3 regions of the Pseudomonas sp. LB1P83 genome follow, and region 1 is predicted to be linked to each of the others. Evidence: predicted binding sites of a transcription regulator. Region 1 holds the regulator's gene; each other region holds the start of a gene.
What was found. The regulator FliA, encoded in region 1, starts transcription of late flagellar genes. The targets are predictions, from matches to a motif close to CTAAAGTTTNNNNNNNNNNNGCCGNTAA.
Positions count from the first base shown of each region.

Region 2: ACYZTY_RS27740 (methyl-accepting chemotaxis protein) is a predicted target of FliA. The motif match lies at 1,419-1,446, and genes of this name have one in related genera.
Region 3: ACYZTY_RS29290 (methyl-accepting chemotaxis protein) is a predicted target of FliA. The motif match lies at 1,195-1,222, and genes of this name have one in related genera.

Region 1 covers NZ_CM142709.1:1,467,095-1,469,294, reverse strand. Annotated here, with positions in the region: gene ACYZTY_RS06670 (protein phosphatase CheZ) at 1-523, opposite strand, end outside; gene ACYZTY_RS06665 (chemotaxis response regulator CheY) at 546-917, opposite strand; gene fliA (RNA polymerase sigma factor FliA) at 1,085-1,825, opposite strand; gene fleN (flagellar synthesis regulator FleN) at 1,822-2,200, opposite strand, start outside.
Region 2 covers NZ_CM142709.1:6,024,828-6,027,027, forward strand. Annotated here, with positions in the region: gene ACYZTY_RS27740 (methyl-accepting chemotaxis protein) at 1-1,314, opposite strand, end outside; gene ACYZTY_RS27745 (LysR substrate-binding domain-containing protein) at 1,497-2,200, opposite strand, start outside.
Region 3 covers NZ_CM142709.1:6,355,243-6,357,442, reverse strand. Annotated here, with positions in the region: gene ACYZTY_RS29290 (methyl-accepting chemotaxis protein) at 1-1,079, opposite strand, end outside; partial or broken gene ACYZTY_RS29285 (sigma factor-like helix-turn-helix DNA-binding protein) at 1,457-1,626, shown strand; gene ACYZTY_RS29280 (FecR domain-containing protein) at 1,626-2,200, shown strand, end outside.

The DNA.
Region 1 (2,200 bases):
AATCCTGGGCCAGCAGAATGTCGTTGAGGTTGCTCGACACCGTGCGATTGTCTTCGCTGCTGCGCGTCAGGAAACCGTCGACGCGCCGGGCCAGCTCACGGAACTCTTCAGCCCCGACTTCGCGACGCATGAACCGACCCCAATCCGTGCTCAACGCCTGGGCTTCTTCGCTCAGGCGGTTGACCAGCGGCGTGGAATTCTCCACCAAGTCCATGGTGCGGTTGGCAGCGGCCTCGGTCAGCTTGACCACATACCCCAGACGCTCGGTGGCGTCCGTGATCTGCGACACTTCCTCGGCTTGCGGCATGTTCGGGTCAATCTGGAAATTGACGATCGCGCTATGCAGCTCGCGAGTGAGCTTGCCCACTTCCTGATACAGGCCGCGGTCACGGGTCTGATTGAGCTCATGGATAAGTTGCACAGCGTCGCCGAACCTGCCTTTTTCAAGGCTTTCGACCAGTTCGACCGCGTGTTTTTTCAGGGTCGATTCAAAATCGCCCAGTGAAGATTCTTTATGCTCCATAGCTCCCCCGTGGCGCAGTGGATCAACCGATGCGTTCGAAAATCTTCTCGATTTTTTCTTTCAACGCCTGGGCCGTGAAGGGTTTGACCACATAGCCGTTTACACCGGCCTGGGCCGCTTCGATGATCTGCTCGCGCTTGGCTTCAGCGGTCACCATCAGCACTGGCAAGTGCTTGAGCTTTTCATCGGCGCGCACGTGACGCAGCAGATCGATACCGGTCATGCCAGGCATGTTCCAGTCCGTTACCAGAAAGTCGATGCTCCCGCTGTTGAGAACCGGAATGGCAGTAGTGCCATCGTCGGCCTCGACCGTGTTGGTGAACCCAAGGTCACGCAACAGGTTTTTTATGATCCGCCGCATCGTTGAGAAGTCATCAACGATGAGGATTTTCATGTTCTTGTCCAATTCGACCTCCAAGCAGTCTTAAACGCGCCCAGCACCTGGACGCGCCATTTCAATCAATCCGGCAATGCACTCGATGACTGTCTGGAGCACAACAGATCGCGACCGGTGCAGTTCAACACCACACCGGCCTCGTTCGCAGTGTCCCCACACTGCCTTCAGCGCGCTCGCCACTCCCCCAAACGCCCCCGCAAACGGGCCGCGCACTGGCTGTGTAACTGGCTGACCCGAGATTCGCTGACCCCCAGGACCTCACCGATTTCCTTGAGGTTCAGCTCTTCGTCGTAGTACAGCGCCAACACCAGTCGCTCACGCTCCGGCAAATTGGCAATCGCGTCCGCCAGCGCAGCCTGGAAGCGTTCATCTTCCAGATCGCGTGACGGCTCGAGATGAGCACTCGCGCCATCCTCGTGCAGCCCTTCGTGTTCGCCGTCCTGCAACAGATCGTCGAAACTGAATAACCGGCTGCCCAGGGTGTCGTTCAAAATCCCGTAATAATCGTCGAGACTCAATTGGAGTTCGGCCGCAACCTCATGATCTTTAGCGTCACGACCGGTTTTAGCTTCAATCGAGCGAATTGCGTCGCTGACCATGCGGGTATTGCGGTGAACCGAACGTGGCGCCCAGTCCCCCTTGCGTACTTCATCGAGCATCGCGCCGCGGATTCGAATGCCCGCGTACGTCTCGAAACTCGCGCCTTTGCTGGCGTCATATTTGGTCGATACTTCAAGCAGGCCGATCATCCCGGCCTGGATCAGGTCTTCAACCTGAACACTGGCTGGCAGACGGGCCAGCAAGTGGTAAGCAATGCGTTTGACCAGTGGCGCGTAACGCTCGATCAGCTCGTACTGCGCGTCACGTGCCGACTTCTTGTAGAGGTTGTAGCCACTGGCTGTCATAGGACGGGTCCTGCGGTCTGTTGCACGAGGCGCTCGACGAAAAACTCCAGGTGCCCACGCGGGTTGGCAGGCAGCGGCCAGGTGTCGACCTTCTGCGCGATCGCCTTGAACGCCAGGGCGCACTTGGAACGCGGGAAGGCTTCATAGACTGCACGCTGCTTCTGCACGGCCTTGCGCACGCTTTCGTCGTAAGGCACCGCACCGACGTATTGTAAGGCGACGTCGAGGAAGCGGTCCGTGACCTTGGTCAACTTGGCGAACAGGTTGCGACCTTCCTGCGGGCTCTGGGCCATGTTGGCCAGGACGCGGAAGCGGTTCATGCCGTAATCGCGGTTCAGCAGTTTGATCAGCGCGTAGGCATCCGTGATCGAGGTC
Region 2 (2,200 bases), 2.2 Mb from region 1:
GCCCATATTGTCGGCAATGTTCAGCGACGTCGCACTGAACTCTTCCACGGCGCCGGCCATGCTGGTGATTTCGCCCGACTGCTGCTCCATCCCTTCGTAGGCACCACCGGACAGGCCGGACAAGGCCTGGGCACGGCTGTTGACCTCGCCCGAGGCCTTGCGGATGTGCTCGACCATGGTCGACAACGCCTGGCTCATCTGATTGAAGGCACGGGCCAGCTGACCGATCTCGTCATTGCTCGACACGTTCAGGCGCACGCTCAAATCACCGGCGCCCAAGGCTTCTGCCTGACGCACCAGATCACCCAGCGGCGCGAGTTTGCTGCGCAGCAACCAGACCGCCGAGCCGACTGCGATCAACATCGCCAGCAGACTGCCGATTGCCAATTGAATGCCGACACTCCAGGTCACGGCGCTGATTTCGTCCTGCGGCATGCTCGCCACCACCGACCACGGGCCGCCTTCAAACGGAACAGCCACGCTGTAGAAGTCCTCGGACTTGTCGCTCCAGAAATCGCCCTTGCCCGGGGTTTTCGCCAGATCGACGATGGCCGGGACTGCCTGATCCAGCGCTTGCACGCCAGCGATCGGCACCAGCCACTTTTTCTGCTCATCGAGCAACGCCAGCGAGCCGGTCTGGCCGATACGGAAGCGCTTGAGGTTTTCGAACTGCGCGTTCTGCGCGTCGGTGTAATCGAATCCTACGAACAGCACGGCAATGACTTTACCGCCGCTGTCACGTACAGGCGTGTACTGAGTCATGTAGGAGCGATCGAAGAGCAAGGCGCGGCCGACGTAGCTCTGCCCTGCCATCAAGCGTGCATAGGCCGGATTAGCGTGATCCAGCAAGGTGCCGATGGCCCGGTTGCCATCCTGTTTGGTCAGGGAGGTACTGACCCGAACGAAGTCTTCGCCGCTGCGCACGAACACTGTCGCGACGCCCGCCGTCATTTGCTTGAATTCGTCGACTTCCTTGAAGTTGTTGTTCAACACTTCGCTGCCCAGGTGCAGGCCAGGGGTCTGGGTGCCCGCCACGGCAACCGGCTCGCCCGGGTGCACGCTCAGACCCGCGCTGAAGCGCTTCTCGAACAAACCGGCCAAGCGCTGGGTGCTTTCACGCAACGTGCCGTGAAAGGTACTCAACTGATCGGCCAGCAACCGGGCTTCACTGGCCAGGTGCTCTTCGCGGGTGGCGAGGTTGGCGGTGTCCAGCGAACGCAGGGCGAACACGGTGCTGCCAGTGATGACAATCGCCAGTATCACGGCAAGCGCAAGACCAAGCTGTGAGGCGATCCGGGCACGAGGTTGAGACATGACAGCTCCTGGCCGAGTGACCGGATCATCCTGATCACGATGCGCACTCGGCAAAAATTCAAATGGGAATTACGGCGAACCTGCACGGAGGTTCCACCTGCAGATTTTCGGCGGCAAACCTGAATACTTGAGTAATTAGCGGGGATATGGCGCAAGGCCTCTATTGCAGAGGCTCTAACGATTCAGCTCAGGCGCTCGACATCCGGTAAATCCATGGCCCGGACCTCGCCTTGCAGGAAATCGCTGAGCCTGCGCAAACGTTCACCTCCTGGACGAGTTTTCGGCCAGACGAGGTAATAATTTTCGCCACTGGCGACGGCCGTCGGCCAGGGCAAACTCAGACGACCCTGAGCAACATCCTCCGCCACCATCAGCAAATCACCCATGGACACGCCGTAGCCCCGCGCCGCAGCAATCATGCCCAACTCCAGCGTGTCGAACACCTGCCCGCCCTTGAGCGACACCTGATCGGCCAGGCCCATGCGTTGCAGCCAAGTGCGCCAGTCACGCCGGTCCGGTGCGGGATGCAGCAGTTCAGTGCTGGCCAGACGCGCGACATCCCACGGTTGATCGTCCATCAGGTTCGGCGCGCCGACCGGAATCAACTCTTCCGGGAACAGCAGCGTGGCCTCCCAGTCCGGTGGAAAATTCCCGGTGCTGAGGATGACGGCGCAGTCGAAGGGTTCGTGGTTGAAGTCCACGGTGTCGATGTCCATCCAGGCACTGGTCAATTGCACTTCGTTGCCCGGTTGCAAGTGCCGGAAGCGACTCAGGCGCGCCAACAGCCAGCGCATGGTCAACGTCGACGGGGCCTTCATGCGCAGGATGTCATCCTCGGCGCGCAAGGTATTGCAGGCACGTTCAAGCGCGGTAAAACCTTCACGAA
Region 3 (2,200 bases), 1.8 Mb from region 1:
TCGTGGACCTGACGGGTCGCCGAGGACACTTCGGAAATCGACGCGTGAATCCGCTCAACGAACTGGTTGAACGAACCGCCCAACTCGCCGAACTCGTCTTTGCTTTCCACGGCCAGACGACGGGTCAGGTCACCTTCACCCTGGGCGATGTCCTGCATCGCGCGGCCCATGGTGGTCAGCGGACGCATCAGCACGTTGATCAGCAGGCTCAGCAGCACTGCAATAACGCTGACGGCGATGAACATTGCGATCAGCGCCGAGGTACGGAATTGGCTCAGCGGCGCGTAGGCCTTGTCCTTGTCGATTGACAGACCGATGTACCACTCGGCATTCGGCAAACCGCTCACCGGAGTGAACGAGAGGATGCGGTCCTGCTTGTTCAGGGTGACGTCCTGATTACCCTTCTCGATGCGCACGCCGGAGTTTGGATAAATGTCCTTCAGGTTTTTCATCACCTGGTCTTTGTCCGGGCTGACGATCACCTGACCATCGGCGCTGACCAGGAACGCGTGGCCGATGCCACCGAAGTCCACCGAGTTGATGATCTTCACCAGGGTTTCCAGGCTCAGGTCACCGCCGACCACGCCCAGCAATTGGCCGTTCTTTTTCACCGGCATCGCGATCGTCACCACCAAACCACCGACGGCGGCCATATACGGCGGCGTCAGCATGGTCTTGTCGGCAGCCACGGCTTGTTTGTACCAGGGACGCTGACGCGGATCGTAACCGTCCGGCATCTTCGCGTCGGGGCGTTGCGTGAACACGCCATTGGCCTGGCCAACGTAGGTGAACTGGAAGTTCGAGGTGAAGGCTGGTTGATCAACCAGGCCTGGCAGGTCCGCGCTGGCGCCTTGATGAGCGACGTTCTGTGCGAGGTTTTCCAGCACCAGCACACGGCCGCTCATCCAGTTCTGCACGCTGCTGGCGGTCAGATCGCCGGCTTGCTGGACGGAGGATTCGAGGTTTTGCCGGATGGTGTTTCGCTGCAGATAGTCGTTGTACAAAGTGAACAACGCAAAAGCCAGCACCACGACGCCAGAGGCGGCCAGAAGGATTTTATGGCTGAATTTGAGATTCATTTCATGGGACTTCTTATGCAAAAAGTGGGGATGCGTTCCAGGTGCAACATTCCATGTAACAGCGCAGGCGGCATTCTTCGTCCGCTCTACTTTGGTGCACGCATGTCTCACCAGTCTGTCGGCACAAATCGGAGAAATCTTAGGGGTTTGTAAGAAATGCCCGGCATTCCCGCCGAACGGCACGCTAGAGCGATCGAATAGTATTTTTGTGATGACGGTTGTTAGACCGGCAGTTGCAAATTCCGTAACCCTTGATGACAATGCGACTAATTATCATTTGTGACGTTAGGGCTGCCGCGTTCATGTCCTCACCTGAGTTTGCCGTTCAGACGCTTTACAGTAGCCATCACGGTTGGCTCAACGCGTGGCTGCGCGATCGCATGCTTGAATGCCTGAAGCCGAAAGTGCGTCAGGCATTTTTGTTGGCTCAGTGCGAAGGACTTATTCACAAGCAGATTGCCGAGCAGATGGGCTTGTCCCTGAGTCGGTGGAACGTTATGTCGCTGATGCGCTGTATCACTGCTATGTCTTGCGGTATGAAGCGTGATGTCTGTGGATAACTCGTCACTTCACCGGCGCGGTGAACCTCAGCAGAAGGTGGTCAAACAGGCCATCAATTGGCTGCTGCGGCTGCGCAACAATGCGGCCAATCCAAGGTTGCGCCAGCAATGCGATGTCTGGCGCGCTGAGCATTTTGAACACGAATTGGCGTGGCGGCGTGTGCAGTCCCTGCAACACGAGTTGAGCAGCAATCTGCGTGCGGTGCCCGGTGCTCAAGTTGCTTTCAACACGCTGGAAAACAGCGCCCAGGGATTGGGACGTCGACAAGCTCTGAAGTTGCTGTCGGGCGCATTGCTGATGGGTTCTGTGGCATGGCTGGGCAAGGATGCGGTGGGTTGGCAACAATGGACCGCCGACTTCGCCACCGCCATGGGTGAGCGACGTGGTTTCCAATTGCCCGACGGCACCCGCCTTGAGCTCAACACTGCCAGCGCGGTGGATCTCGATTACACCGCGCAGCAACGGCTGATCAAACTGACGCGCGGCGAGATCATCGTGACCTGCGGCGGGAGCGATGAAGCGTCTTCATTTGACCGACCGTTGCGGGTACACAGTCGGCA